Regions from separate parts of the Ruegeria sp. YTSA075 genome, predicted to be linked through region 4. Evidence: riboswitches for the same ligand, from Rfam matches in the RefSeq annotation. Region 4 holds a riboswitch; each other region holds the start of a gene.
The links. Region 4 has a riboswitch for cobalamin ahead of AC2FGE_RS11765 (DUF1636 family protein). Riboswitches for the same ligand answer to the same signal wherever they lie in the genome.
Positions count from the first base shown of each region.

Region 1 (7,626 bases), on a different contig from region 4:
CGGCAGCGATCTGGAGGCACGCGGTCAGATGATGAGCGCGGCCGCCATGGGCGCGACAGCGTTTCAGAAAGGATTGGGAGCGATCCATGCGCTCAGCCATCCCGTAGGCGCAGTTCATCATACCCACCACGGCACGACCAATGCAGTGTTCATGCCCGCCGTTTTGAAGTTCAACGCCGATGCTATCCACACACGATTTGATCAGGCGGCGGCTTATCTGGGAATTGAGGGCGGCTTTGACGGGTTCTGCGCTTTTGTCGATGGCTTCAATGCGTCATTCAACATTCCGCGCACTCTCACCGAACTGGGCGTAAAAGACCCGGATTTCGATGCGCTGACAGAGGCCGCTTTGCGCGACCCAAGCGTAGGCGGTAATCCCATCCCACTCACTGCACGAGATATCCGAGGCTTGTTCGAAGCGACCAGATAAGACGCAGTCTTTAGGTCGGAATAGCCGACCCTAAGTCTGGGTGGTTACAACAAGGTCCTTTAGCAAAGCGCGCAGATGCTCTTTGCTATCGGCCCCCAAGGTATCGGCGATTTCCGCCTCAATCCCTCTGATCTGATCTGCGGCGCATTTGCGCCAGCGGTGACCTTTTTCCGTTATTGTCACCACTTTGTCGCGCTTACTGTCAGGCCCCGTGTCAACGGTAACCATGCCATGTGCGACCAACCGGTCAACCGCCTGCTGTGCAGCCTGACGAGAAAACCCCATCTCTCGATGAATGACAGATAGTTTAGCCGTGCGCCCGCGCAGCTGGGCAAAGACCTGCATATCTGCGGGCCGTATCGCGGCAAACTCCGTCTGTGCCCGCGCATCACCCATGCGCGCGTTCCAATGGGCGATCAAAGTCATCATCATGCCTTTGATGTTTTGGTCCAGAAAGTCATTGTCGCGTTTATCAATCAAGGTTGACAATTTGTCCTCACGCCTATTTCATCAATCTTAGTTGATATTGATTGGTGACTTCAATGGATCGCAGAACATTTCTGAAAACGTCTGGGGCAACTGCCTTGGCTGCAGGCGGCGGCATTGCCTGGGCCCAATCTGCCCCGCGCGCCCTGCCGCTAGTTCCAATGACGGACCTTACAAACGGGATCGAAGAGCGTATTGCGCTGACGCTGAACCCATCGACGCATGACTTTGGCACTGGTGCACAAAGCGCGACTTTCGGGATAAATAACAGCTACCTCGGTCCGGTTCTTAAGGTTAAACAAGGCCAAACGCTGCCCTTTGACGTAGTTAACAACATAGGTGACATGTCGACCCTTCATTGGCACGGGCTGCATATTCCGGGAGGTGTGGATGGCGGACCACATCAAGAGATCGCGCATGGCAGCGTCTGGTCGCCGGATGTGCCGATTGTTCAACACGCTTCGATGAACTGGTTTCATTCTCATATGCATGGCAAAACCGCACGCCAGACCTATCAAGGGCTTGCCGGTGTCCTGTTGGTCGAAGACGACGGTAGCCTTTCAGCCGATTTGCCGCAGACCTATGGGGTGGATGATTTCACGCTGATCCTTCAGGACAAGATGTTCGATGCAAATGGACGCATGAGCTACAATGTGTCTGCTGCCGTGTTTGAGGATGGCTTTGAAGGCGATACTCTTATCGTCAACGGCACCATCACACCCGTCGCGCAAGCGGTTCCGACCGGCCTTGTGCGGCTTCGCATTCTGAATGCCTGCAACGCGCGTTTCCTTGGACTGTCAATGGAAACCGGGCCAATCACGGTGATCGCATCGGACGGAGGGTTTCTGCCCGCACCCGTCGAGGCGGAAAGCATCCTGATGTCGCCTGGTGAAAGGTATGAGGTTCTTGTGGATATGAGCGCGCTTGAGGCGAACGCCTTAAATGTCAATCTGAACGGGAACGGTGGTGGGTTCTTTGCCAACCTTTTTGGAGGGAACCAAACAGTGACCGCTTTGCGGTTGGCGAGAACCGCACAAACCGGTTTCACCGGGTCAATGCCGACCAGACTGGCCAATCTTACCCCTGCCCAACCCTCTGATGCGAAAGTCACGCGATCTTTTGAGTTGAACATGAATGTCGGGGCCGATCTTGCGGCACTTGCGCTGGCTTGGGACAATTTCTGCGGCGATGCCGGAGCGATGGCCATAAACGGGCTACCAATGAAAATGGACCGGATTGATGAGACGGTCAGAAAAGGCGATACCGAAATCTGGCGTATCTCAGTTGATGATCAACTGCACCCCTTTCACATCCACGGCTGTTCCTTCCGCATTCTCTCGCAAAACGGAGGCCCCGCGCCCACCTATGCGCAAGGCTGGAAAGATATGGTCCATATCGAAGATGGCTGGTCCGAAGTTCTGGTGCGGTTCGACCATGATGCGCCTTCTGACGCGCCCTATATGTATCACTGCCACATCCTAGAACATGAAGATTGCGGCATGATGGGGCAGTTCACCGTTTCATAGTAGGATCAAACAAACCGCCCTGGGCGCATTCCGGGGCGGTTTTGAGACTAAACCTCCACCTCAACCTTACCGATCGGGTTGGAACAGCAGGCAAGAATATAACCGGCTTCGATATCGTCTTCGGATATTCCGCCATTGTGGACCATATGCACCTCACCTGCGGTTTTTCTGACCTTGCAAGTCCCGCAAACGCCGAACGTACAGCCAGAGGGGATGTTCAACCCAACCGACCGTGCAGCGGCCAGAACCGTGTCGGTTTCGGCAACTTTGGTGGTGACACCCGAGCTTGCGAACAGGATCTCAGCCTTACTGTCATCATCAGGGACCACATCGTCCAGTTCTGGCTGATCGGCCTCGGATTCAATCGGCGCGCCAAAGCTTTCCTGATGGTAGTTGTCCATGTCATAACCCAGCCCGACCAGTGCCTCGCGAACCGCCTGCATAAAAGGTTCCGGGCCGCAGCAATAGACCTCACGCTCGAGATAGTCAGGCGCCATCAGGCCCAGCATCAACTGGTTGAACTGCCCCTGATACCCCGTCCACGGACGATAACGATCTGCTTCTTCAACGACAAATTTCAAATCCAGTCCCGGGGTCCGGCTGGCCATGTGTTCCAGCCGCTGACGAAAGATGATCTCGGACGGTCGCTTGGCGCAATTGATAAAGACAATATCCAGATCACGCCCCTCATCCCACATGCAGGTGGTCATCGACATCATCGGCGTGATGCCGGACCCGGCAGAGATGAACAGGTATTTGCCTGCCGTGCTTTGAACATTCGAAAACAGCCCGGCAGGCCCGATGGCTTTGATCCGCATGCCGGGTTGTAGGTTGTCCAACATCCAGCGCGTGCCGATGCTGTCTGGCTGGGCCTTGGCGGTGATCGTGATCGACCGTGGCCGCGAGGGAGAAGAAGAGATCGTGTAGGTGCGATGCACAACCCCACCCGGTTGTCCTGGAGCCGGGATTTCCAAAGTCAGGAACTGTCCGGGGTGGTACGCAAACATCGACCCAGACGGGGCGCGAAAAGTGAAACTGGCCGTATTTACCATCTCGGGGACGACTGACACACATTCCAGTGTTTCGGCATCCTGCCAGATACTCACAACAGTGTTGAGATCTTTCATCACCGCTACTCCGCCGCCACTGTTTCGGGGGCCAAGCGACCAACCAGCGTGTTGCAATACCAATCCACGAATTGCAGCACACCAGATTCCTGCGTCGGCGAATACGGGCCAGGCACATAGGCCGGGCTGTTGATACCCAGTTGATTATCCTCGACCACCTGACGGTCTTCGTCATTGGTGGCAATCCAGACCTCGGTCAGACGTTTCAGATCGTAATCGATCCCTTCGACGGCATCCTTGTGAACCAGCCATTTGGTTGTGACCTCGGTCTCAGTCGGGCTGATTGGTGTGACCCGGAACACGATGGAATGATCAGCCAGAAAGTGGTTCCAGGTGGTTGGATAGTGGAATTTCAACAATGCACCTGCATCCGCAAAGGGCGATCGGCCCAGCCAGCGCCGCACAGCGGATTTCCCATCCATTGTATAGCTTTGCGCCCCTTCCTTCAGAGGCATCCGAGCCATACGGAATTGCCCGCCTTCATGCAGGTGGAATTGCGAGGGCATCCCGGCGGCTTCGCATCTGTCAAAATGGGCTTGCATGTGTAGCGGCGTCTCACCCCCTTCGATTCCAGTGACTGCAGGATCATCAGGGAAGGTGCGGCACAGCGCGGGATGGTTGCCACCGCAGTGGTAACACTCGCGGTTATTCTCCCAAACCAGCTTCCAGTTGCCGTTCTCAATGATTGAACTTTCAAAAGCCACTTTGGCGTTGCCCAAATCATGCGGCTCAAGATAGGGGCGTGCGGTATTGGCGAACATGTCGAAATCTGGGGGGTTATCAGCCAGACAGATGTAAACCAACCCGGCAAGCTCACGGCAATGCACTGTCATCAGACCGTGCTGTTTGGGATCGAAATCCGACCCCATATCACGCGCCCACAGCAATGAGCCATCAAGCTCATAGGTCCATTGGTGGTAGGGGCACACCAGTTTGGGTGCATTGCCTTTTGCAGCCTTGCAGATGATCGAACCACGATGGCGGCAGGTGTTGTGAAACGCCCTTACGTGGTTGTCTGCACCACGTACAATGATCACGCGATAGGCACCCACGGTATAGGTAACATAATCCCCTGCTTTCGCCAGTTCACAAGCCGGAATGGCAAACAGCCAGTCGCGATAGTGGATGGCTTCAAGATCGGCCTGAAAAACCTGAGGATCGGTGTAAAAGGCCTGCTCGAGCGCGTGGCCGGGGATGCGACGTGCCAACAGGCTTTGAATGCTGTTCATTTCTGGCTCTCCTGCCGCGCCCCGCGGCATTGCTTGGGCAGATGACAAGGAGGAACCGTCCGGAAGCGCGCGAGGAACACGTCCGAAACATGTGCCCCCACCGCCACCCGCGGTTTGACATATCTGCGAGGCTGGTTTCCGGACTTGAAAGGGGCTTGCGCCCGGCTACGACACCTTCCCGGGATCCTCGTCCCAGTGGTTGATTGTCGAACCTGACCTTCCTTACCGTTGCGGGGGCAGCGCCGGAATTTCACCGGCTTCCCAATTCTCCGCTGCCTGAGACTCAAACAGCGGCACCTCACATGCGCAGGATAAAGTCGTGCCGTTCATATGCTGAGAGACATGCGACATTTTCAGTTTCAAAACAGACATCTTGATGTTCGGGTCGAACCAGCGTTCGCGGAGTAAATTTCTACCATACATCTCAGGCACAAAACCTGCCTTCTTCCGCTTGGTTGGTTTGAGGTTATAAGGGATCTTCATGGCCTGTGCCGTCAGTGACGTGCCAAAGCCCCAAATGCTGAGAGTAGGAGAGCCCCAATGGAAATCAGACCCTTTGGCGTTGAGATGTGGATGAATGAGTTCGAAACAACCTGTGAGCTCAATTTGGCTGAGACCTGCGTTCAGTCCATCACGCTGGGCGAACTGTTCGACATGGCTGGCCAGCACAACAGCATTCTGAACGATCTGTCATCCATGAAGATGACCTATGGCGCAATTGAAGGGTCAGAGCGTCTGCGCGACGCGATCTGTGGCCTGTATGACAATCAGGGCCGCGACAATATCCTGACAACACATGGGACCATTGGCGCGAACTCTCTGGTGCATCAGACACTGGTGTCGCGTGGTGATCACGTGATCTCTGTAATCCCGACCTATCAACAACACTATTCCATCCCCGAAAGCATCGGTGCAGATATTGAACTGCTGCATCTGCGGCCCGAAAACGCCTTTTTGCCCGATCTGGATGAGTTGCGAGCGATGGTGCGACCCGATACGCGCCTGATTGCGATCAACAATCCAAACAACCCAACCGGCGCGCTGATGGATCGTACGATGTTGGAACAGATTGTAGAGATCGCGCGTGGTGTCGATGCCTGGCTGCTTTGTGACGAGGTCTATCGCGGAACGGATCAGACAGGCAACGGCTTCACCGCCGCGGTCGCGGACCTGTACGAAAAAGGGATCAGCACGGCGGGCATGTCCAAGGCCTATTCACTTGCTGGGTTGCGGGTTGGCTGGATCGCGGGACCCAAAGAGTTGATGCATGATGTGATGATCCACCGGGACTACAATACCATCTCGGTCGGCAAGATCGACGAAATGCTAGCCGCTATGGCGCTGGAACACCGCGACAAGATACTGGCGCGTGCGCACCGGATCACCCGCGAAAACCTGCGGATCGTTCAGGATTGGATCACGAACGAGCCGCTGCTCAGCTGGGTGCCGCCAAAATCCGGCACTACGGCCTTGCTGAAATACGATCTGCCAATGTCCTCGCGCGATCTATGCGTGACGCTTTTGCAAGAAGAAGGTGTGATGCTGACGCCGGGCAGTGCGATGGACATGGAGGGCTGGCTGCGGCTTGGCTACTCCAACCCGACAGAGGATCTTAAAGTCGGTCTGGCCCGGTTCTCGGAGTTTCTGGCGCGCCACGCCAAGTCATAGCTAACCAAAGGTCCGCGCACAAAAAATGCAGATTTGAAACCTGTTAACACCCCCTCAAACGTCCTGTCCGATCAAAAGAGACGACAAACCCCATGAAATTGTTAGATGTCAGATCACATGCTGTAGAGGGCATGAAGAGGCTGCAGCGCGAGACCACCCGTGGTCGATTTTCAGAGAGTAAATAATATTGGAATCCGCTACCCAATTCGTTGATACCGCCTTTATTGGGCTATGCTTGTTTTGTGCTAATCTGCTGTTTTTGCGAAAGCGCGATACCGGTGTGTTCATGCCACTGGCCGCTCTGTTTCTTATACAAGGCCTGTCCTCTCTTGGCGCTTTGATCGCCGACGCGTCGGGAAGTGAGGACGAGTTCAATCTTGTGATGCGCGTCAGCGTGCTTGTGGTTCTGTTCGATTTCGCAAGCCCCTTTTTGTTCTGGCTCTATGTCCGGGCCTTGACCAGCGAAGCGGATGAAGCGCCCAAGCCAAAGCTGCACTATCACCTGCCCCCGATCATCATTTCCGGGCTGCTCATGTCATCCCTGATGTTTCTGCCAACGGATCTGAGCGATGTGGACCTTCCAGAGGACGATCCACGGTTGTTGCGGTTTGTGTTGATCGCCTTGGCGGTTTTGGTCGCTGATGTACTGTTCCGGATCATAATGGCCGTCTACCTGATCCTGATCATCCGAATGTTGATGACCTATCGCAAACGGTTGCGCGAAGTCTTTGCAAGCACCGAGAACCGAGAGCTGACTTGGGTTTGGGTGATTACTTTCGCAGCCATGTCATTTTGGTTTCTGTCGGCGGCCGTCAGCATACTTACAGTGTCCGAGGCTGTTGGGTTCGAGGTACAAGATGAGTTGCTTGATTTCCTGGAAAGCCTTGCCCTGCTATTCCTGTTCTGGGTCATTGGAATATGGGGGCTGCGTCAACGCCCTGGTCTATCCCGAACACCAGTGACAGACCCACCTGACCCGGATGAGCCGTCAGGACGCAAATACAAGAAATCAGCCCTTGACGAAGAACGCGCTGCGCGGATCGCGAAGAAGATCGAAACGGCAATGAGCCAGGACCTGCTGTACCGCGAACCGAACCTTAGCCTGTGGGATCTGGCCAAACATATCGGGGTCACATCGCACTATGTTTCGCAAACGTTGA
Region 1 covers NZ_JBXWNG010000002.1:248,531-256,156, reverse strand. Annotated here, with positions in the region: gene AC2FGE_RS04365 (iron-containing alcohol dehydrogenase) at 1-430, shown strand, start outside; gene AC2FGE_RS04360 (MarR family winged helix-turn-helix transcriptional regulator) at 461-910, opposite strand; gene AC2FGE_RS04355 (multicopper oxidase domain-containing protein) at 973-2,442, shown strand; gene AC2FGE_RS04350 (FAD-binding oxidoreductase) at 2,490-3,569, opposite strand; gene AC2FGE_RS04345 (aromatic ring-hydroxylating oxygenase subunit alpha) at 3,575-4,798, opposite strand; cobalamin riboswitch at 4,911-5,114, opposite strand; gene AC2FGE_RS04340 (aminotransferase) at 5,339-6,466, shown strand; gene AC2FGE_RS04335 (helix-turn-helix domain-containing protein) at 6,753-7,626, shown strand, end outside.
Region 1: it holds a riboswitch for cobalamin, as region 4 does, so the genes downstream of both, AC2FGE_RS04345 (aromatic ring-hydroxylating oxygenase subunit alpha) here and AC2FGE_RS11765 (DUF1636 family protein) in region 4, are expected to answer to the same signal.

Region 2 (7,626 bases), on a different contig from region 4:
CCTCGGAATAGATGTATCTGAGCGAGGTTTCCGCGTCGATCAAATCGCGGCCCACCCGACCGTCATATACGACTGTGTCGAGAACATGCTGTGGAACATTGGCCCCGGGCCATAGCGCCTGCCAATCTGCCCAAACCTTGTCGCACATCGCATGGTGCAGCCAGAATACCGGGTCATATGAGGCAGACACTGTGCTACCCATATCTCCAATCGAGCGGGGCAAGGGCGACGATGTATCCGTGCCCCCCGTCAGGACGTGGATACCGCCATGAGCCGCGAAGTTGAAATCGGCTTGGAAGGCTTCAAAGTTTGGGTTGGTCAAATAGCGCTCAACCTCATCCTCCAGCAACGGGATATTGCTACGCAGGCGCGTCGTGTATCTGCGTGTAAAGACCTCATCGCCGGTCAGACCCAGGGCAATGCTGCGATAGAGACTGCGCGCGCGGGCCAGCGGGTTGGGAACTTCGTCCCCGGCACTGTTTGTGTAGGTCGCATCGTCCACTACTTTCGGCAGCCCGTTCGTGGCGTGCGTCGCGGTAGCAAACTGCGTCCAATCCCAATAAGGAAGCGTCAATTCAAGCTCACTATCCCCGCGCTTCCATTGAAGCGCGCTGTTCAGCGATTTTTCGAATGAATAGACATAGGATCGGTGCCAGGTCAGAAACGTGCGGTCATCATCGTGACAAAGGTCCTGATCATAACCGTGGCCGCGCGCCAGTGCGAAATATCCGCGTCGATCGCCCATCGCGATGTCCGATATTTCGTACATTGCAGCATAGGCATCACGCAGGTCCTGAATATCTTCGTCACGTAATCTGATCAGGTCAAAACGGATCAGCGGCAATCCGGCTTGTTTTCTAAGAAAATTCAGTTTGGCAATCGTAGTCATCTAAAAATCCCCCTTAAGGAGTGCTTCAATGCGCCCAGTATAGCACAAAACCACCGCCAATGGCGGCGGCACGCTCAAACGCTCTGCACGCATAGATGACGATTGGCGGATCTAACGCTGCTCTTTCTCATGAAGCACCCGCCCGATGATGTTCATCAGCAGCTGCGCCGCAAGGATTTGGGTAGAGCTGGTGGCGTCATAATCCGGGGCAACCTCAACCAGATCGAGACCAACAATGTGGCCCCGTTTGGCCAGACCTGCCATTAGCTCCAGCACTTCGTAGTAGATGAACCCGCCATGGCTTGGTGTACCTGTACCTGGAGCGATTGATGGGTCAAAGGCATCAATGTCGATGGTCACATAATACCGCGCACCTTCAGGAATGCGGGCCAGCATCCCATCGACCCCCATCTTGCGGAATTGCCGCACCGACTGGATGTCTGATCCCATGGAGCGGGCATCCACATAGCCATCCTTGGCCGTGGACGACACATTGCGAATTCCGATTTGGCTGAGGCCTCTGACATAGGGTTTTTCAGCGGCACGGCGCATCGGGTTTCCGTGGCCATAGCGCACCCCATGGCGTTCATCGACAAAATCCAGATGCGCATCGATTTGCACCACATGGATTGGTTCCTGATCATCAAAGGCATTGATGCAGGGGATGTTGATTGAATGATCGCCGCCCAAGACCACCGGTAGCGCTCCCGCCTCCAGAATTTTACGTACCCCAAACTCAATGTTTGCGTGGCTTTTTATCGTATCGGTATGCACGATATCCGCGTCACCGATATCGACAATGGTCACTTTGGCCGGGTCCAGATAGGTGACATCATCTTCGTGATCATAGGCCCCTGCGTGGCCGAATGAGAACAGCGTCGACGCCTCACGGATCGCACGCGGCCCCATCCGCGCCCCGGACCGCCATTGACAGCCGAAATCAAACGGAGCGCCAAGAACCGCGACGTCCGCGTCAATCGCGTCCCAATCCTCGATATACGGATATTTGCCAAAGGTGCAGATACCAACGAAGGGCAGGTTCAATCGGCCAGAGTCGTAGCCATGGTTCGACATAGGGGAACTCTCTCTGTTCAGCTTACCAACACGTCCTGACATTAAGGCACCCGAAGACCACGGCCTGTAAAGGCCTCTTGACGGGTTGAGCATGCGATAACTGGCGGTTTGTCAGGCTGTTGCGAACGGCGTTCAACTGACGTCAGGCTGTGCCTGAACCTTATAGACACAGGTAGTTTCCTATGAGACAGTGAAGGCGATGGTGTCCGGCTCGGTTCGAGTCGGCTGAAAAGGGAACACGGTGCGGGTTGATCCCCAACTCCGTGACTGCCCCCGCAACTGTAAGCGGCGAGCGACCCCGTTGAAAACCACTGGGCCCTTGGGTTCGGGAAGGATCGGGAAAGCGTTGACCCGCAAGTCAGGAGACCTGCCATCTCCGGTGTGTGATGCCATGCGCCGCAGTCAACTTGAACCTGGGCGGGGTGCCTTGGGAACGGCAGAGACGACCGATGGGCCAAGAATCCCCGGCAGATCACCGTGACCAGCCACACACGTCCCTTTGCGCGGAGGGCGCGATGTTATTGGAACGGACGATTGTTCAACTTGATACAGGACCTATGCCAGCGGATGAAGCGCGGCAGATGGGGCAGCTTGGCTATATGCAATGGATCGCGGGTGTTCCGGGCAATGCCAACTATGCAAAGGCCGCGCGGCATGCTTATGAAACGGCGGCGCCTTTTATGGACCATTCACCCGCGGTGGCCGCGTTTTGCGACCTGCTTTTGACATCACTGAAGCAACCGTTCAAACCCTTGCCACTTGCCATGCCAAAACGTGAAAGACGCGGCGGCGCACAGGCCCGCCGATCCTTTCGCATGCCGCTGTGAACTGGACTAGGCTGCGGGATCATCGCGCAGCTTTGTGCTCTTAAACGAAGTCGAACACCTACCTCCGGCGACTATTAATTTCACCGGCACAACAGGTTTGATTTGCTGAGTCTGGTATTTGCGTGGATAGTCTAGAACTATGGGCTGGCTTGCGCCCGCTGACCCACACGTTAACGTCAAAGGACATGCTATGGATCAGGTGAAATTCACGCAGATGAAAGACGGGGACAAAGAGGACTATGCCTTCCTCGACACCCTGGAGCGTGAGTACTGCCAAGGAACGGCAGATCGTTTGCTTGAGGCCCTGGAGCGGCTGGACAAAAGCCTGTCGGGCTATCAGGTCACGCGTCTTGGCCATTCGGTTCAATCGGCCACCCGGGCCTGGTATGACGGGGCAGACATAGACTGGATAGTCGGCGCCTTGCTGCATGATATCGGCGACATCTACGCGCCGCATAATCACGATGAATATGCGGCCTCGATCCTTAAACCCTTCTTGCGCGAACAGGTCACTTGGTGCGTGCGCACCCATGGGGATTTTCAGCTTGTTTACTTCGGGCAGCATGTAGGCGCGAACCCCGATAAACGCGAGGCCCATCGCGACAGCATCTATTTCGATGACTGTGCCGAGTTCTGCGAGCGCTGGGATCAATCCAGCTTTGATCCCGCCTATCCCAGCAAACCACTGTCTTTCTTTGCGGATATGGTGCGCGAGGTCTTTGATCGCACACCCTATGATCCGGCCGTTGTTCAACCCGGTGTCCGGGTTCCACTGACCGATACCAGCCTTGCAGAAAGTCGACAGGCGTAAGGAGTAGTCTGCCGAGTTTTGGTCACAACCTCGCATTGGCTGGGCATACCGAGAAAATCCAGACGGCCTTGGACTTTGGCTGGCTAGACCCTGCAGACCAATAAGCTCAGCATGTTTCTCATTGGCTGATGCGCAGATTGTCTCTGAACCAAAACGTATTCCCTCACGCCTGACTTCTCACATGCGGTGCATTTCTTAAACGCAGGCAAGTTTGTAAAAAAGTGTTGACCTCTGATTTTATCGGTTCGATGCCAGTCATTAACACCCTGTAAATCAATGAAATTTTGAATTTACGCATCGGCGGCAATTTCTAATAGCCGCGCTTATCAGTTTCACAAAAGCAGATCGCGTAACGACGATCAGACAGCCGTCGACTGTGGCCAAAGTTAAGCCCCTGCATCCCGGACGGGAAATAGCGCAAGACTACCGTCCGTTACGACGAGCGCCGGTACAAAAGGCGCGACAGGATTGAGATCATGTTCGGCAGGCTCAAAGACTGGCGGCGTGCGGCGACAAGACACGACAGGTGTCCCAAGGTCTTCCTCTTAGCAATCGCACTCGCAGTAACTGTCATTTACTGGTTATGTGTCCTGATCATGAGCACAAACCTTCACCACGGAAAAAGCTGTGTTGTCCTGATCGGGATCATCCATGCTGATCACTGCTTTGATCAGTTCATCCGCGATGACATCACTGCCCATTTCACTGTTGGCAGCAATAACCTCCAGAATGCCCTGATCACTCAGAAACTGAAGACCATCGGACGCTGCAATGAGAATATCACCCGGCCAGAGTTCGAGCGGCTCCGCGGGGCAATCTATTTTGGCGATGTCAGAACCATGGATGACAGATGTAAGCATGTTTCTGTCAGGATGTGTGCGGGCGGTTTCAGCATCTAGCATACCCAGCTTCACCATCATATCGATTTGAGGCGCCATTGAATGATCTTCGTTCAACCGCCTAAGCTCACCAGAGCGCCAAAGATAGAGCGGTGAATCCCCCACCGACAGCCAGAACGCCCGGTCCTGTATGCAAATCAGGGCAAGAAGGGTCGCACCCATTCCCTTGATATCCAGGTCATTGTGAATAGCATCGTAGACTTGTGCATTCGCCCTGCTGGCACTGTCGCGCAAGAATGCGGTGACTTCGGAGTTCTTTGAATTCTCATTCAGATTGGTGGCCAGCCAGCCTTTCATCACCTCACGAACGATCAGGTTTGACGCAATATCTCCGGCCGTATGCCCCCCCATACCATCCGCCAAAACCACAAACCCAACACCTGACCCTGGGGATTGTTCGGAAAATATGGCGTCCTCCTGATATTCGCGGGCACCTTGGTTGATCACCGTTGAGATATCGAAGCTTCTAGGCGCTACAGCCTGGTTAAGTCTCGAATTGTCAGTTTGCATCAGAAATTTCTCGGGATGTGACACATGGACTTCCTTCAGCGAAAGGTCTTCAAAGGTCGCCAGAGCCTTAGCGCGACAGCGGCAGATCAACTGATTGCAACTCGCCATTGCGCGCGATGGTCAACAACGCCAGCTCGGCACCTGAGCGGCTCAGTTCTTCAAACAAGCGGGTTATGCCATTCTCGCCCTCAACAGCAACGTGCGAAGTGGTTTCTGACAACACAATATCGCCTACGCGAACCGACGGCGTAGATGCAGGCGCACGCAACACTTTGCTGACCCACTTTCCATTGCCATTGGTAACCGTAATGAACTGAACTCCGTTTGTAAGCTCGACCATCTGGCCGGTATGAAGAGGTAGGCTCTTTTCGGCAACGGGACTGTCCGGGTCGGTTCTGACCCTCATCTCAACCGAAATCTCGCCACTGTCTGGGTCGGCAGCGCGCGACTGGATGGCCTGAATAATCGACGCGTCATCTACAACCAGATGGCCATTTACCGAATAGATAACAGTACCGGATTTCAGCCAATTGGTTGCCTCTTGATCCAGATCGGACCGCACCAGCGAAACCATCGAGAATCTGCCCTGCGGTTGCGATGTTGTAACGGTGGTAAATGGCAGGTCCACGGCAGGACCCGTCCATGCAATCCAGTTCGCATCGGCCTCAGTTGATAACGGGCTTGCCGGCTCTGCCACAGCCTCTGCGACAATCGGCTGGGGTTCGGGTTGCGCAGGTTCCGCCGCGCTGGTTTGCGGTTCTTCTTTAGCCTCTGGTTGCGTGGTAACCTGCTGGGTAGTGGCAACCTCAGCCACATCCAGATTCGTCTCGCCTTTTTGACTGAGGTAATACCAGGCACCACCGACCAACCCGGCCACAAACAATGCTATCATCAGCGCCGCGCTGGATCGACCACGCGGCGGTTGGCTGTTGACTGCGACCGTATCATTGAAATCGACGGCTTCGACCGGTTCGGGTTTTGCCTCAATAGGCATCCTTTCTTCGATCGCGTCTTGCCATTCCTGCACAGATTGGAACCTGTCAGCAGGCGGGATGCTCAGGGCGCGGTCAAGCGCCCGCAGGAAAGTGACAGGATATCCTTCAACCATGCCTTCAAGCGGCTCGTAACTGTCTTTGCCATTCTGAGCCAAAGCCGCCAGCCGGGTCTGACTATCCTGTGGGGCAGACCCCTTGATGACGTGATAGAATGTAGCTGCCAACGCATAAAGATCGCTAGATTGATCCTGTTCAGCCCCTTGCAGATAAAACTCCTGCGGAGAATACCCTTCCTTGACAACTCTCAACATCGACATTGCACGGTCGGATTTGGCAGCACTCTCGCGCGCAGCGCCAAAGTCAATGATCACCGGCTCGCCGTCCTTGTTGATCAGAATGTTGTCGGGCGAGATATCCCTATGCAACATACCTTCGCTATGAATGAAACCGATGGCTTCCAGAGTGGTGCGCAGCAGCTGTTCGACCTCATTTGGTGGCATCGTCTCACGATCTTCAATCGTATCCAGAAGATCTTTGCCCTCGATGAAGTCGATCGCCATATAGGCGGTTTCGTTGTCTCTGAACACCTGATGCACACCCGCGATGTTGGGATGCACCAGTTTCGACTGATTACGCGCTTCTTTTTCGAAGGATCGAACCAGAGCTTCGTATGAAGATGTATGCGACTGCGACCGCGGGCGAACCGCGGTGTTGCTGCGGCGGCAGATCGCTTCGGGGAAGCATTCCTTGATCACGATTGTCCGCTCAAGGCTGTCCTTGGCAAGGTACGTAATGCCGAAGCCGCCGCTGTTGAGGAAACGGATGATGGTGTACTGGCCGGAGAGCAATTTGGTGCCTGGGGCAAGTTCATCCGGGAACTGGTCGTTTGAGTGGGCTGATTGTACCATATGAAACACTTACCTTGCTGTCGTCGAACGCAGATTTGCCCGACTTTTTTTTGCCACCAACACCTGAGGAGAATCGACCTCAGAAACCGCGCATTCGTTCACTATCCACCCCATGCGCGCACCTCTGCATCGGGGCTGTTCACTTCACTCCAAACCTCAACACGCCGGTTCTTCGCACGACCAATCGCGTTGCTATTGCAGGCAACCGGGGCCATTTCCCCATATCCACGCACTTCGATCACAGTGTTGACGGGCCCGCTGGCTTCCAAGCTTGTTGCAAGTTCTCGCAGAACCTGCCTGGCCCGCGCGAGCGATAGCTGACGGTTCTTCCCATAGCTGCCACCCGCATCCGCGAACCCGGCCAGAATGATTTTTTGGGGTTCAACATCGCGTATATACTCGGCAATCCGCTCGATATCCCGCTTCGCCTTGTTGTCCAGAGCCGCAGAACTGGGCGAAAAGCGAAATGTTGTCGACAGACGCGCAGTTGTCAGCTTGTCACTCACATAAGACCGGAGTTCGGAAGCGCTAGCCGAGACTGTCATGTCGGCGATATCCGATCTGAGCCGGGCAAACTTCTCATCCTCGCTTTGCGCGATGACCGATAGGCTGGTGATACCGGATTTGGATACGAACCCATCAATGCGCGGGCTGTCCAGAAATTCGACCAATTGCGCGCCAACTCCTGAAAGATCACGGCCATTATAAACGGT
Region 2 covers NZ_JBXWNG010000002.1:155,216-162,841, reverse strand. Annotated here, with positions in the region: gene AC2FGE_RS03905 (tyrosinase family protein) at 1-889, opposite strand, end outside; gene speB (agmatinase) at 1,001-1,963, opposite strand; cobalamin riboswitch at 2,147-2,352, shown strand; gene AC2FGE_RS03895 (hypothetical protein) at 2,521-2,790, shown strand; gene AC2FGE_RS03890 (HD domain-containing protein) at 2,981-3,601, shown strand; partial or broken gene AC2FGE_RS03885 (IS5/IS1182 family transposase) at 4,018-4,185, shown strand; gene AC2FGE_RS03880 (PP2C family protein-serine/threonine phosphatase) at 4,183-5,010, opposite strand; gene AC2FGE_RS03875 (serine/threonine protein kinase) at 5,078-6,913, opposite strand; gene AC2FGE_RS03870 (phosphate ABC transporter substrate-binding/OmpA family protein) at 7,015-7,626, opposite strand, start outside.
Region 2: it holds a riboswitch for cobalamin, as region 4 does, so the genes downstream of both, AC2FGE_RS03895 (hypothetical protein) here and AC2FGE_RS11765 (DUF1636 family protein) in region 4, are expected to answer to the same signal.

Region 3 (7,626 bases), on a different contig from region 4:
GACATGGTGAAATCGACGCCGCCTTCGTGGGCGATGGCCAGCAAGTGCAGAACCGTGTTGGTTGACCCGCCCATGGCGATATCCAGGCTCATTGCGTTCTCAAACGCATCGAAGGTGGCAATCTCACGCGGCAGGAAGCCTTTTTCGTCCAGATCATAGTGACGTTTGGTGATCTCGACGATCCGGCGACCCGCTTCCAGAAACAGCTGCTTGCGATCCGCATGGGTGGCAAGAGTTGAGCCATTGCCCGGCAGCGCCAGTCCCAGTGCCTCGGCCAGACAGTTCATCGAGTTCGCGGTGAACATGCCCGAGCACGACCCGCAGGTCGGGCAGGCGTTTTCTTCGATATGCTGAACCTGTTCATCGGTGAATGTGTCATCCGCGGCGGCGACCATCGCATCGACAAGGTCGATCTTTTTGGCGTCCAGATCAGCGATGTCGATCTTACCGGCCTCCATCGGCCCGCCCGAGACAAAGATCGCCGGAATATTCAGCCGCATCGCTGCCATTAGCATGCCGGGCGTGATCTTATCGCAGTTCGAGATACAGACCATCGCATCGGCACAATGTGCGTTGACCATGTATTCGACCGAATCCGCGATTACTTCGCGTGAGGGCAGGGAATACAGCATCCCGTCATGGCCCATGGCGATGCCGTCATCCACCGCGATGGTGTTGAATTCCTTGGCAACACCGCCAGCCTTTTCAACCTCACGCGCGACCATCTGGCCCAGGTCCTTCAGGTGGACGTGACCCGGTACGAACTGGGTGAACGAGTTGACGATGGCAATGATCGGCTTGCCGAAATCATCGTCCTGCATACCGGTGGCGCGCCACAGGCCACGGGCTCCGGCCATGTTACGGCCATGGGTGGAGGTTCTGGATCGGTACATTGGCATGATGCTGTTTCCCTTTTGCCCCGGTTGCGATATGCGGGGAATGTGCGTTATAGCGCACGTACCATATGTGCGCTATAACGCACAAGAAGATTCGAAAGACAATGGCATGGCTCCGGACGACATAACACTAAAGCTAAGGGATGTGAGGGCCGCTTCGGGGTTGAGCCTGTCGAAAGTCGCTGAGATGACAGGCGTCAGCAAAGCGATGCTAGGTCAGATCGAACGGGGCGAATCAAGCCCGACGATCGCCACGCTGTGGAAGATTGCCAAAGGGTTTCAACTGCCGCTCAGCGCGTTGATCGACACCGTGAATGGTGATCCTTCGGTTTTTAAGACCGTCACCTTTCCCGGCAGTATCGAGGTTAAGATTGTCTTTCCCTTTGATCCAGCATTGGGGGCAGAGACGTTTCACGTCCAGCTCGCCCCCAACCAAAGCCATGAGTCCCCCGCCCATGCCGCTGGTGTGACCGAGGAGGTCTTTGTGCTCAGCGGCACGCTGGACATTCTGAAAGGTGAGGCTTGGGTGCCCTTGCAATCGGGTCAGGGGCTGCGATTTGCAGCGGATCTCCCGCATGGCTATCGAGCGGGCGCTGAAGGGGCGGCGTTTTTGAACATGCATCACTATGCGCAACAGCCAGATGTTCCAGATAACGGCAAGGTTCATTGATGAGCGAGTTTTTCAACAGCCTGACAATTGTGGATGCCATCGGCTCTTTCGGGGCCCTGATCGTGGTTGCTGCCTATTTCGCCACGCAGATGCGATACATGAATTCCGAAGATCTGGCCTTTCCCGTCGTAAATCTGCTGGGGTCCGTTTTGATTGTCTATTCGCTGCTTCAGAACTTCAATCTGGCGTCGATGCTGATTGAAGGCTTCTGGATTGTCATTAGCGTGATCGGTATCATTCAGCATTTCAGGTTGCGCCGCGCAGGGTAGCGCGGCGCAACAGGGTTATGCAGCGTTGTGAAGGCGTGGTGTAAACAGGCCAATCCGGCCAAAATCCCGCATGGATTTTGCCGCGGCCAAAACGGCCAGATCAGCCAGCGGTTCAACCAGGATAACCAGCATGTACGCAGCGCCAAAGCTGACGACGGCGGTGAGGTTTTCTGCACCAAATCCTTGGCCATAGAAGGCCCAGAACGCCACCCAGATGACGACACCGCCCTGATAGGCCGTCGACAGCGCAAGCGCCTGAGAATACTTCAGATCAATGTAGGCCGTATTCGGTGCGATGATGCGATTGGCCAAGGCCTGCAGCGCAAAAAGCGGCACCAGCAGTGTTGTCATGTTCATCCCGAACTGAGGCAGGTCGAAAGGCGCCAGGAAAAATCCCTGAATGAACAGGCCCGCAATCAAGCCGATGGCGGCAGGGGCTGCACCGAACAACAAAAACAGGGTCGATCCCAGAATGAAGTGTACTTCTGACACTCCGACCGGGAAGTGTGGCAATACTTCAAAGAAGGTAAAAACCAGCCCCGTGGTCAGGGCTGAGCGAATGGCGAGGCTGGCAAGGCCGCTGCTTTTCAGACTGTCCCATGCCAGTTTAGCGGTATAGAGCCCCGCGCCGGTTGCGGTCGCGTAGCTCAGGACAAGTTTGGCGCCATTTACGACGCCCGGTTCGATATGCATAGTTTGGTCTCCTTCCCGTCACACCCGACGGCAGAAAGGTTTCAAAATTGGGCTTTCACCCGGTTTGCACATGGCAGGTCTCCTGACTTGCGGATTGGCTTCGATCCCGGCCTTCCCAACCGATTGCTTCGGTCAGTGGCCATGATGGGGTGAAACTCCGCCTACAGTTGCGGGGGCAGCTCCGGAATTGACAGGTATTGTCGCACCGGATTCCCTTTTCATTCCTCGGGGGAAATTCCCCTTCGGAAACCATGTCAGGCAGGTGTCTGGCACCGGGTGCCACCTGTCAAGCAGGCAAACGCGTATGTTTGGAAAAAATTGCCAGTTCCCAGGAGTGCAGGCCTTGGCATGGCTTGCACGTTTGGCCGCTCGGATATAGGGAAACTCAGACTCGCTTAGGGGAGGCTTTGATGCAAGACGATCCGAAAACCCTGGTTTCCACCGACTGGCTTGCCGCCCATATCAAGGACCCCGATCTGCGGGTGCTGGATGGGTCGTGGTACCTGCCGCAGCATGGGCGCGATGCCAAAGCCGAATATGATGCAGGTCATATCTCGGGCGCGCGGTTCTTTGATATCGACGATATTGCCGATCATCGCTCGGACCTGCCGCATATGATGCCTCCGGTCGAGAAGTTCATGTCACGCCTGCGCTCGATGGGCGTGGGGGATGGACATCAGGTGGTTGTCTATGATGGCTCTGGCCTGTCCTCAGCTGCGCGCGTCTGGTGGATGTTCCGCCTGATGGGGCAGGACAACATTGCCGTGCTGGATGGCGGTCTGCCAAAATGGCAGGCCGAAGGGCGCGAGATCGAGGATTTGCCCCCAGTAATCCGGGATCGTCATATGACCGTGCGGGTTCAGAACCATCTGGTGCGCGACGTGACACAAGTGTCTGCCGCCGCCAAGCTGGCTGATCATGAGATCATCGATGCCCGTTCCGCCGCCCGCTTTGCCGGAACGGAACAAGAGCCGCGCGAAGGTTTGCGCTCGGGCCATATCCCCGGCTCACGCAATGTGCCCTTCGGAACGCTGTTGAACAAGAACGGGACGATGAAATCACCCGAAGAGTGCCGCGCTGTGTTCGAAGCCGCAGGCGTTGATTTGTCCAAGCCTGCAATCACCTCATGCGGATCGGGTGTGACGGCGGCAATCCTTAGCCTTGCGCTTGAGCGCATGGGTAAAAAAGACCACGCGCTTTATGACGGCTCCTGGGCTGAATGGGGTGCCTTCCCAACCCTGCCCGTCGCAACTGGAGAGACCTGATGTTCGAAAACCTTAAGCCGCAGCCAGCCGACAAGATCCTGGCGCTGATGCAGATGTACCGCGAAGACCCGCGCGATCAAAAGATCGATCTGGGTGTTGGCGTCTACAAGAATGCCGAAGGTGTTACCCCGGTAATGCGTGCGGTCAAAGCTGCCGAAAAGCGCATTCTGGAGGAGCAGGAGAGCAAAGCCTATACCGGTCTGGCCGGTGATCCGGCTTATTCCGATGCGATGATCGGCTTGATCCTTGGCGATGCGGTGCCGCGCGCCAATATTGCGGCCGTTGCGACTCCGGGTGGTACAGGTGCCTGCCGTCAGGCGTTCGAGATGATCCGTATGGCCAACCCTGAGGCGCGCGTATTTGTATCGAACCCGACATGGCCCAACCACCTGTCGATCCTGAATTATCTGGGCATCGAGACGGTCGCTTATCGCTATTTCGATGGCGAAACCCGTGGCGTCGATTTCGACGGTATGATCGAGGACCTAAAAACCGCCAAGGCGGGCGACGTGGTTCTGCTGCACGGTTGCTGCCACAATCCGACCGGCGCGAACCTGAACATGGTGCAATGGCAAGAGGTCGTGAACCTAATCAATGCGCAAGGCTTGGTTGCGATGATCGACATCGCCTATCAGGGCTTTGGCGACGGTCTTGAGGAAGACGCGCAGGCAGCCCGTCTGGTGGCCTCGTCTGTCAAAGAGTGCCTGATCGCGGCGTCTTGTTCGAAGAACTTCGGCGTCTATCGTGAGCGGACCGGCCTACTGATGGCGATCAGCGATGATGCGGCGCAGACGTCATTGAACCAGTCGACGCTTGCCTTCCTGAACCGCCAGAACTATTCGTTCCCGCCGGATCATGGCGCACGGGTCGTGACCACCATCCTGAACGACGACGCCTTGCGCGCCGACTGGGCCGCTGAGCTGGAGGAGGTTCGCCTCTCCATGCTGGGTCTGCGTCAGCAGCTGGCGGATGAGCTTCAGCGTCTGACCGGGTCGGATCGGTTCAGTTTTGTCGCCCAACATCGCGGTATGTTCTCGCGTCTGGGTGCTGCACCTGAACTGGTCGAGAAACTGCGTGCGGACCACGGGATCTACATGGTCGGCGACAGCCGCCTGAACATAGCCGGTCTGAATGCGACTACAGTGCCTATTCTGGCGAAGGCGATTGTAGACGTTGGAGTCTAAGCGGCACTTCATAGCGAAACAAAAGCCGCTCAGATCAGTGCGGCTTTTTTGTTTTCAGAGTCGAGCAAAAGAAAAGGCCGGGCAAGAACGCCCGGCCTTCGAGAGGTTATCTCAGGTCTTAGCCTTTGGAGAACTCCGGATAAGCTTCCATACCCAGTTCTGCCATATCAAGACCATTGATCTCGTCCTCTTCGCTGACACGGATGCCCATCACCGCTTTGAGGATGGACCACACGATCAGAGCGCCGACGAAGGTGAACACACCGTATGCGACGATGCCGGTCAGCTGGGTAATCAGGCTGGCTTCGCCGTAGAAGATTACGGCGATGGTGCCCCAGATGCCTGCGAACAGGTGAACAGGAATGGCACCAACAACGTCGTCGATCTTGAACTTGTCCAGCATCGGGACCGCGAAGACCACGATGATACCACCTACTGCACCGATCCATAGCGATCCGAACAGGGACGGGGCCAGAGGCTCGGCAGTAATCGAAACCAGACCAGCCAGCGCGCCGTTCAACACCATGGTCAGGTCAGGCTTCTTGTACATAACCTGGGTCAGGATCAGGGCAGCAACAGCACCGGAGGCTGCGGCCATGTTGGTGTTGGCAAAGATGCGCGACACGTCGGTTACGTCACCCACGGTGCCCATGGCCAGCTGTGAGCCGCCGTTGAAGCCGAACCAACCCAGCCACAGGATGAATGTACCCAAGGTGGCCAGCGCCAAGTTCGAACCGGGCATCGGGTGAACCTTGCCGTCTTTGTACTTGCCGATACGCGGGCCAAGGATCAGACAACCAGCCAGAGCCGCCCAACCACCGACCGAGTGCACGACGGTCGAACCAGCGAAATCCGAGAAGCCCGCTTCGGACAACCAGCCGCCGCCCCACTGCCAGGAGCCAGAAATTGGGTACATGATACCGGTCAGCACGACCACGAAGATCAGGAACGGCCACAGTTTGATCCGTTCCGCCACGGCACCCGATACGATGGACGCGGTTGCAGCCACAAAGACCAGTTGGAAGAAGAAGTCCGAACCGATTGAGGCATAGTCCAAAGCAGCCTCGGCAGGGTCAACACCTACCGGGTCCAGCACGGTCGGACCGCCAATGGCAAAGAAGCCATTGAAGTCACCCGGATACATCGTGTTGAAGCCAACCAGCCAGTACATGATCGCGGCGATGGAAAACAGCGCCACGTTTTTTGTCATCTGCATGGCGACGTTCTTGGAACGCACCAAACCGCCTTCCAGCATGGCAAAGCCTGCCGCCATGAAGAAGACCAGGAAACCCGCCATCAAGAACAGCAGGGTGGTAAAGATATACTGGGTGTGCAGCGCGGCTTCGCCGGTAGCGGCCTCTTGCGCCAGACCCATCTGCGGCAGCACGACAAGCGCGGCAGCAGGGATGAGAGATTTCATCAGGTTCATTGTCAGTCCTCGAATTTATATGAGTGTCGGCGCTCAGAGCGCCTCTTCGTTTGTTTCCCCGGTCCGTACACGCATGGCCTGCTCGACATCGAGGACGAAAATCTTGCCGTCACCGATCTTGCCGGTTTTGGCAGTGTTGGTGATGGTCTCAACGATTTGGTCGGCCATCGTGGCTGGCACCACGATTTCCAATTTGATCTTGGGTACGAAGTTCACGGCGTATTCTGCGCCGCGATAGATTTCTGTGTGACCGGATTGTGAGCCGAAGCCCTTGATTTCGGTCACCATCATGCCGCGCACGCCAGCCTGGGTCAGTGCCTCGCGCACCTCCTCGAGCTTGAACGGCTTGATTGTCGCAATGATGAGTTTCACGTCAGTCCCCTCTGCTTCTCCGGTCACACCGGCTTGTTTGCACCTGCAGAAAAAGAGCCTGAGGAGGGGCGTTTAGGAACGATTCCCCGTCGTTAAATGGTTCGAAAATGACGCAAAGTTGCACAATTTTTGCACAAAACTTGCCGAACGACTAAAAATTAGGCGAATATGAGAGGGGAAATTCCGGAAAATCGGACCTCTACATAGCTATGTCGTCGGGGTATGGTGTGCCAAAAGAATAACCGGGCAGAGTTTGAGCATGACTGAGTCCAAGCGCCGCAAGCCAAGATTGGTCGCGGATAAACGATACCCGTCGAAGGGGCGCAAGCCTTCGACGACCAAGCGGGCTGCGAAACCGGCGGGCAAGAAATCCACCGCCCGAAAGACGACCACGCGCAAGACGGCTCGAAAGAAGACGCGCAAGCGTTCGGGTGGCAATGGCGGGGGGTTTTTCCGCCGTCTGTTCCGTTGGATCTGGCGACTGATCTGGGGTGTCACATGGCGCGTGGGTGCCGTTATCGCGATGCTGGTCGCTTTGGCCGTTGGCGTTGTCTATACCTCGTTGCCCGATGCGGACGCCCTGCTGGATGGGCGCGCGCGCGGATCGGTGACCTTGCTGGATCGGGATGGCAAGGTTTTTGCCTGGCGCGGAGACCAGTTTGGCGGGGTGATCACAGCAGATACGGTTTCACCCCATCTAAAAAACGCTGTGATTGCGACCGAGGACAAGCGGTTCTATCGCCATTTCGGCGTCAGCCCGCGTGGGGTTGCCAGTGCGGTGCGTATCAACCTGAGCGAAGGGCGCGGGCCACTGTCGGGCCATGGAGGCTCGACCATCACCCAACAGA
Region 3 covers NZ_JBXWNG010000009.1:104,377-112,002, reverse strand. Annotated here, with positions in the region: gene ilvD (dihydroxy-acid dehydratase) at 1-899, opposite strand, end outside; gene AC2FGE_RS15840 (helix-turn-helix domain-containing protein) at 1,006-1,566, shown strand; gene AC2FGE_RS15835 (CBU_0592 family membrane protein) at 1,566-1,835, shown strand; gene AC2FGE_RS15830 (energy-coupling factor ABC transporter permease) at 1,851-2,528, opposite strand; cobalamin riboswitch at 2,584-2,797, opposite strand; gene sseA (3-mercaptopyruvate sulfurtransferase) at 2,939-3,793, shown strand; gene AC2FGE_RS15820 (amino acid aminotransferase) at 3,793-4,977, shown strand; gene AC2FGE_RS15815 (ammonium transporter) at 5,096-6,406, opposite strand; gene AC2FGE_RS15810 (P-II family nitrogen regulator) at 6,440-6,778, opposite strand; gene AC2FGE_RS15805 (transglycosylase domain-containing protein) at 7,038-7,626, shown strand, end outside.
Region 3: it holds a riboswitch for cobalamin, as region 4 does, so the genes downstream of both, AC2FGE_RS15830 (energy-coupling factor ABC transporter permease) here and AC2FGE_RS11765 (DUF1636 family protein) in region 4, are expected to answer to the same signal.

Region 4 (7,626 bases):
ATGGCCGTGTGGTCAAAGGCGTGAATTTCGTGGGCCTGCGCGATGCGGGCGATCCGGTGGAATCGGCCAAAGCCTATGATGCCGCAGGCGCGGACGAGATCTGTTTTCTGGACATCCACGCGACGCATGAAAACCGCGGCACGATGTTCGATGTGGTCCGGCGCACTGCCGAACAATGCTTCGTACCCCTGACCGTAGGTGGAGGCGTGCGCACCAAGGACGACGTGCGCGCCCTGCTGCTGGCGGGAGCTGATAAAGTCAGCTTCAACTCGGCCGCCGTCGCCAACCCGGATGTGATCGCAGAGGCCGCGGACCAGTTTGGTAGTCAGTGCATCGTCTGTGCCATCGACGCCAAAACCGTAAGCCCGGGGAAATGGGAGATTTTCACCCATGGCGGACGCAAACCTACCGGGATCGATGCGGTCGAGTTCGCCAAGACGGTTGTAGCCAAAGGTGCAGGGGAAATCCTCCTGACGTCTATGGACCGTGATGGCACCAAGGCCGGATTCAACCTGCCCCTGACCCGAGCGATCAGTGACGCGGTGGACGTGCCGGTGATCGCCAGCGGCGGTGTTGGTAATCTCGACCATCTAGTCGAAGGCGTGACCGAGGGTGGTGCAAGCGCGGTTCTGGCGGCCTCGATCTTCCATTTCGGCGAATACACCATCCGCGAGGCCAAGGAACACATGGCCGCTGCGGGTATTCCGATGAGGCTGACATGAGTATTCTCCACGATCTTGCTGCAACCATCGAAGCCCGCAAAGGGACTGACCCAGACTCCAGCTGGACCGCCAAGTTGCTGGCCAAGGGCCCAGAAAAATGCGCCGAGAAATTCGGGGAAGAAGCCGTTGAGGCGATCATCGAAGCCGTCAAAGGCGACAAGGTTCGGCTAACCTCCGAAGCGGCCGATGTGCTGTACCACCTGTTGGTGATGCTGGCAGCGCGCGATGTTGCGCTGGATGATGTGCTCGCTGAACTCGAACGGCGACAGGGCACCAGCGGCATTGCTGAGAAGGCCGCGCGCTAAGCAGGGTTCCGATCTGCGCACCCCCGGCTTATGATCCTTCGGAAGGCTCAATAGGGGAACTCGGAATGATCAGAGCTTTGGCCTTTGTTCTGGCCCTTGTGAATTTGGCGGCTTGTGCCACCCCTCCCCCGCAGACCGGCGATGAGGTTCAGCGCCTTGCGACCGAAATCCTGGCATTAGGCCCCGACATTGACCCGGAAGAGGCCAACCGCGCTGCCCGGATCGCCTATTCCTACACCGCGCAACTGGTACAGGAATATCAGATCACCGACCCCCCGCTGATCCACAATACAAAGGTCAATCAGGGGCTACGCCCACGCGGGCTGTGCTGGCATTGGGCCGAAGACATCGAGCGCCGATTGAAACAGGAAAACTTCGAAACGCTTGCGTTGCACCGCGCCATCGCCAATGCCGACAACCCTTTCCGCATCGACCACAGCACGGCGATCATCAGCCGCGCCGGAGGCTCGATGTACGAAGGTGTTGTGCTGGACCCGTGGCGCTATGGCGGGGTTTTGTTCTGGTCACCGCTGTCAGACGACAGCCGATATGACTGGGTTCCGCGCGATGTTGTTCTGGAAAAACGGCGTCAGGCGCAGGTGGCACGGCTGAAACCCTATGTTGCAAACTAGGCTTACAGCTTGGATGAGATGATACCGGTGCTGAACCCACCCATGCGCAACTCGCCAAACAGGCGCTGATATTCGATCTTCGGGCATCGATTCATCACCACATCCACACCACGGGCCTGCGCCGTTTCAGCGGCCTGAGGATGCTCTACCCCGATCTGCATCCAGATGGTCCGAAGCTTGGGGAATACCTCCAGCGCTTCGTCGACGATGAGCGGAACAGCCTCGGAACGTCGGAAGATATCAACCATATCGACAGGTTCAGAAATCTCGGACAGGGCGCTACGCACCGTTTGACCGAACAAGTCCTTGCCAGCATGGCCCGGGTTGACGGGGATCACGGTATATCCCTTCAAGGAAAGATACCGCGCCACATAATAGCTGGGCCGCACCGGGTTCATCGACACCCCAACTACCGCGATGGTTTTGGTGCGTTGCAGGATGGTTTTCAGATGCGCGTCAGAGTAGTTTGCCATGGTTGCATCCTAATCATAGCCGCAAAAAAGAAAAAAGCGCCCAAGAAGCCTTGGGCGCCAGTTGTTGGAACGAGGGACAGTGAAATGACCCGCGGCAGTTCCGTTCCGCGGTCACTGTGACATTTAGGCATGATCTGGTAAAAAAAAAGACCATGCGCTCATTTTTGTGATGACTTTTCACAAAATACGGACAATCGGCTAGTCTTCGTACAGAATGACGGGCCAATTTTCCTCGGCCAGATGAATATTCGCCGCTCTGTCCTGTTCCCACATCCGTTCAACTGCTGGGGAATGAGTGAGATACAAACGCCCATCCACGACCTGCCATGCCATGGGGTCAGTGCTTTTTAGAACCCCATTTGCCATCGCATAGGAACAATAGCCCCCGAACTGAGGTGCAAAGGCGCGCGGGTTACTTTCAAACCGCTCGCGATTTTCCTGTGACGCAAAATGCCACTGGGCCCCTTTCCACATGACAGCAATGCTCGGCTCACCCCGAACCGGTGCAGCACTGTCGAAATAGGACACCGGATCATACCCCGCCATCGCGGCCCCTTCGGTCGCATAATAGACAGGCTTGTCCTGCGCCCAAGCGACGGGCGCAAGGGCGATGGCTGTCAGTATACCGAATAGGAAACGGCGGTTTTGCATCTGGGTCCCGTGACAAAGAATCGAGCGACTAAGATGCAACTTTTGGGCGGCTGTGAAACCCCAGTTGACGTGGATGTGAACATCCTTGCGAGTGCGGAGCAGCCCTTAGTCAAAGATGTCTTCTATGACATCCCAGGCCTCATCCAGAACACGATAAAGCGTGCTCTTTTTCTTCTTCTTTTTTCGCGATTTCGGAGACGCCGCATGACTTATCGCGACCTGGTCAGGCCTTGATTTCTGAACCTTGTGCTTCGGCAGTTTCTTAAGATCGTGCAGCGGTGCGCCGCAGTTGGAACAACTCAGCTCATGCCGGTTCTGTCCTGTCAGAACCAGGGCAGCCCGTGTACCGCAGTAGCAGCAGGTGGCGATTTTGGACGGTCCGGAAATAGTACTCTCCTCGCTAATGGTGCCGAGAGGCATATAGGGCGATTGCAGCAGCATTTGAGACGTTCAGTGATCCAAATCCCCCCGATGCGTCAATTTTCACCAATTGGTCGACGGTTTCCTTGGTTTTTTGCCGCAATCCTGGCCCTTCAGCACCCAATACCAGTGCCACAGGTCGATCCCTTTGATCCCCAAGGGCAATTTCAATAGTTTCATCCGCTTCGCCATCCAGACCGAGCACCAGAAACCCCATCGACTGAAGCTCGGTTATGGCATCGGCCAGATTGCGCACCCTCAGATAAGGCTGGCGTTCCAATGCGCCGCTGGCGGTTTTTGCCAGTGCCCCGGTTTCAGGGGCAGAATGATGCCGGGTTCCGATCACCGCGCTTGCACCCAGCACTTCGGCTGACCGCAGAATCGCACCTACGTTATGCGGGTCCGTTACACGGTCCAGCAGGATCACGCGGGGGTGTTCCCGTCCGATGCAGTTCTCGGCCAAACCGCCCCACTCCAGGGGCTTAACTTCAAGTGCCGCGCCCTGATGCACAGAACCCGCGTCAATTGGGGCATTGAATTTGCGCGGGTCAACCATCTCGGCCTCAATCCCCGCAAATTCAATGGCTTCAACCAGTTTGTCCTGCGCATTTCGCGTTACAATCAGGCGCAGTTTTTGGCGTTTGGGGTTCATCAAGGCGTCGCGCACGGCGTGCAAACCAAACAGCCAAACCGTCTCGGCGGCCGCCGCTTTTCGCGCCTGTTCCTTTTCGACAACCCACTTGGGTTTTTTCATTCTGAGGGCCTCCGGGCCGTGAATTCGCTTTCCTGCGTCAAAGCCGTATTTTCCTGTTGACGCTCCTTTGGTGCGCTAGTAATCACGCCTCCACGTCAGGTGCAACGCCTGACAGTGGGCGACAGGCCGCAAGGTGTGGCAGGGGACTGTAACTCCCTCGCGGAGACGCACGCCTGGTTCGATTCCAGGGTCGCCCACCACTCTCACAAAGCTTCCAGATACCAGAGCAAAACGCACCCGCCAATGGCCCGTGTCTGCTGTTATGAATGGCAGTCTAGTTATTCGTCAAACATTTGGTTCAGTGAAGTGATCGCTGTCAAACCTTTCGAAAGCCGCAGGCTAAGCCCTGACATGCCGCCCAACGACCGCCACAGGTCGTTTTTCTGCACCCGGCGTTGCGGTTGTCGGCGACACGCTTGACAAGCACCGTATCAGTGCCGCATGTCCGATCCGTTGGTGTCCTCGTAAGAGGATGAAAAGGGAATGCGTCAACGGGTTTACCGCCAAACGCAGCCGCCCCCGCGACCGTGACCGGAGAGGGTGCCCAAAGCCACTGGCCAAAGGCTGGGAAGGCGGGACATCCGACAGGGTATACACCCTGACATCCGCAAGCCGGGAGACCTGCCAGCGCCCGAAGATGAAACCGGACGGGGTGTTCCGGTGTGGGGCTTGGATCGGCCCACATGAAACCCCGTCCCCCAGATTTGACTAAGGGGGATGAGAGAGATGAATAAAGCCGCACCAGTTGAACTGCTGGTCTGCACGACATGCCGCCGTGGCCTGGCGATCGAAGACGACACCCAGCGCCCTGGTGCCTTGCTGCACAAGGCGCTGGAACAGGCCGGCGTGCCAGACGGGATCGACCTAAAGCCTGTGGAATGCCTGTCAAATTGCGATCAGGGCTGTTCCATCGTGCTGCGTGGGGGACCCGCGCGTTGGACTTTTGTCTACGAAAACCTCAACGAAACCGACCATGTCGAAACGATCATTGAAGGTGTGACCAAGTATTTGGCCACTGACGATGGTTTGGTCAAATGGCGCGAACGTCCTGAACATTTCCGCAAAAACTGTGCGGCCCGTATTCCCCCGATTGGAGCTTGACCCATGTCTACTCTCGAAAAACTTCCCGTCACTGTCATCACCGGCTTTCTGGGCTCGGGCAAAACCACGCTGGTCAAGCATCTGATGCAGAACCCGCAGGGCAAACGCCTGGCCGTTGTGGTCAATGAATTCGGTGATGTCGGTGTCGATGGCGATATCCTGAAATCCTGCGCCATCCCGGATTGCCCGGCAGAGAACATCATGGAGCTGGCGAACGGCTGCATCTGCTGCACCGTGGCTGACGATTTTATCCCGACCATCGAGGCGCTGATGGCGCTAGAGCCGCGCCCTGAACATATTCTGATCGAAACCAGCGGTCTGGCCCTGCCCAAACCACTGCTGAAAGCGTTTGATTGGCCAGATATCCGGTCTAAAATCACGGTGGATGGCGTAATCGCTCTAGCGGATGCCGAGGCTGTCGCCGCTGGTCGCTTTGCGCCGAATGTCGAGGCCGTGGATGCCCAGCGCTTGGCGGATGACTCGATTGACCATGAAACCCCGCTGTCAGAAGTATTCGAGGATCAGATATCCTGCGCCGATATAATCCTGCTGACCAAACCGGATCTGGCCGGTCCCGAAGGCGTGGCAAAGGCCAAAGCAATCATCGCCGCCGAAGCGCCGCGCCCGCTGCCTGTGGTCGAAGTCGCCGAAGGTGTCGTGGATGTGCGCGTTGTGCTGGGCCTGGAGGCCGCTGCCGAGGATGACATGGATGCGCGACCCTCGCATCACGACGGCCATCATGACCACGAACATGACGATTTCGAAAGCATCATTGTCGAGTTGCCCGAACAGTCTGATCCACTTGATCTGGTCACCAAGATCGAACGTCTGGCGACAGAGTTGAACATCCTGCGCGTCAAAGGCTATGCCGCTGTTCTGGGCAAACCCATGCGCCTGCTGGTGCAAGCCGTCGGCGCGCGTGTTCGCCATCAATATGACCGTCCGTGGGAACCCGGCGAAGACCGCCGCTCGCGCATGGTGGTTATTGCCGAGCATGATGACATCAAAGAGGCCGCGATCCGCGATGTTCTTGTGGGCGTGACCGAGGCTGCCGAGTAAGCCACATGCACGTTGTCTTCCGCGAAAGCCACGGGTTAGAGGAATCCGAGACCCCATTCGATCTGGGCCAAAGCCAGGCCGATCTGGTGGTGTTGTCGTTTTCCGATAGCGACCTTGGCGCTTTCGCGGCAGGCTGGCATCGCGGTGGTGGGCCCGAGGGTCGGATGCCGACCCTGCGGCTGGCAAACCTGACTGCGCTAAAGCATCCGCTGTCTGTCGATACCTATGTCGAACAGACGCTTGAAGGTGCAAAGGGCATCCTGATCCGCCTGATCGGCGGGGTACCCTATTGGTCCTATGGGGTGCAGCAGGTTCTGGCGTTGGCACAGACCAAGGGAATCGCAGTGGCCGTTTTGCCCGCAGACGGGCGCGAAGACACACGGTTGGATGACTATTCCACCCTGCCCGTCTCAACCCTGCGCCGCTTGGCGCATCTTTGCGATACAGGCGGTGAGGTCGCGGCGCAGGCTGCGCTGGCACAGATGGCATTGGCGGCGGGGCTTTATGCCGGGCCGGTGATGGGTGCAAAGACAATTCCCGAATGCGGTGCATGGTGCCCGGATCGTGGCGTAATCCCGGTGGATACCGCGTTCGAAGGCGATGCCAAACGCATCCTCGTGACGTTCTATCGCGCCTATCTGACCTCAGCCGACACCGCCCCTGTCGCGGCCCTGATCCGCAGCATCCGCGCGCGAGGCTTTGAGGCGGTGGGCCTGTTCGCCCCTTCGCTCAAGGCTCCGGCTGCCGCCGACTGGCTGCGTGAACAAGTGGTTGCCTTGGCCCCGTCCGCTATCATCAACGCGACATCTTTCTCGGGCAAAGGTGCATCGGGCAGCTCGCCGCTCGACGTTGCGAATGTCCCGGTGTTTCAAGTGGCGCTGGCCACCTCACGCCGCAAAGCCTGGGCCGAGGCGGAACGTGGCCTATCGCCTGCCGACCTCGCCATGCATGTGGTGCTGCCCGAGGTGGATGGGAGGATTTCCGCGGGCATTGCCTCGTTCAAGGAACCGGGCAGGCGCGATCCGCATCTTGAATACTCGCGCTTTGCCCACCGAGCTGAACCTGAGCGGATCGAAGCGATTATCGACCGCGTCTCAGGTTGGCTGAACCTGCATGGCACACCCAAAACCGATCAGACGCCTGCGCTGGTGCTGTCTACCTACCCTGGCAAGGATTGGCAGATGGCGCATGCAGTGGGTTTGGATGCGCTGGCTTCAGCCGAGGCAATGTTGTCAGACCTGCAAGACGAAGGATATGATACCGCCCCTGCCGAGCCGATTGCAGCAACGCTGCTGAACGCTCGGATGTCATGGCCACTGCAGGACTACCTGGCAGCATTGGCCGAACTGCCCGAGAACCTACAAACCGACCTTCAAACGGTCTGGGGCAAGCCAGAGGACGACCCGACCTTTACCGATGGCGCCTTCAATTTCACCGCCTTGCGGCGGGGCAAGGTGTTGGTCGCGCTGCAACCTGAACGCGGCACGCCCGAGCTGCGCGATGACGATT
Region 4 covers NZ_JBXWNG010000005.1:154,266-161,891, forward strand. Annotated here, with positions in the region: gene hisF (imidazole glycerol phosphate synthase subunit HisF) at 1-722, shown strand, start outside; gene AC2FGE_RS11730 (phosphoribosyl-ATP diphosphatase) at 719-1,027, shown strand; gene AC2FGE_RS11735 (hypothetical protein) at 1,093-1,659, shown strand; gene AC2FGE_RS11740 (CoA-binding protein) at 1,662-2,132, opposite strand; gene AC2FGE_RS11745 (YHS domain-containing (seleno)protein) at 2,331-2,783, opposite strand; gene AC2FGE_RS11750 (hypothetical protein) at 2,889-3,203, opposite strand; gene rlmB (23S rRNA (guanosine(2251)-2'-O)-methyltransferase RlmB) at 3,184-3,957, opposite strand; tRNA gene AC2FGE_RS11760 (tRNA-Tyr) at 4,074-4,157, shown strand; cobalamin riboswitch at 4,395-4,600, shown strand; gene AC2FGE_RS11765 (DUF1636 family protein) at 4,684-5,058, shown strand; gene cobW (cobalamin biosynthesis protein CobW) at 5,062-6,117, shown strand; gene cobN (cobaltochelatase subunit CobN) at 6,123-7,626, shown strand, end outside.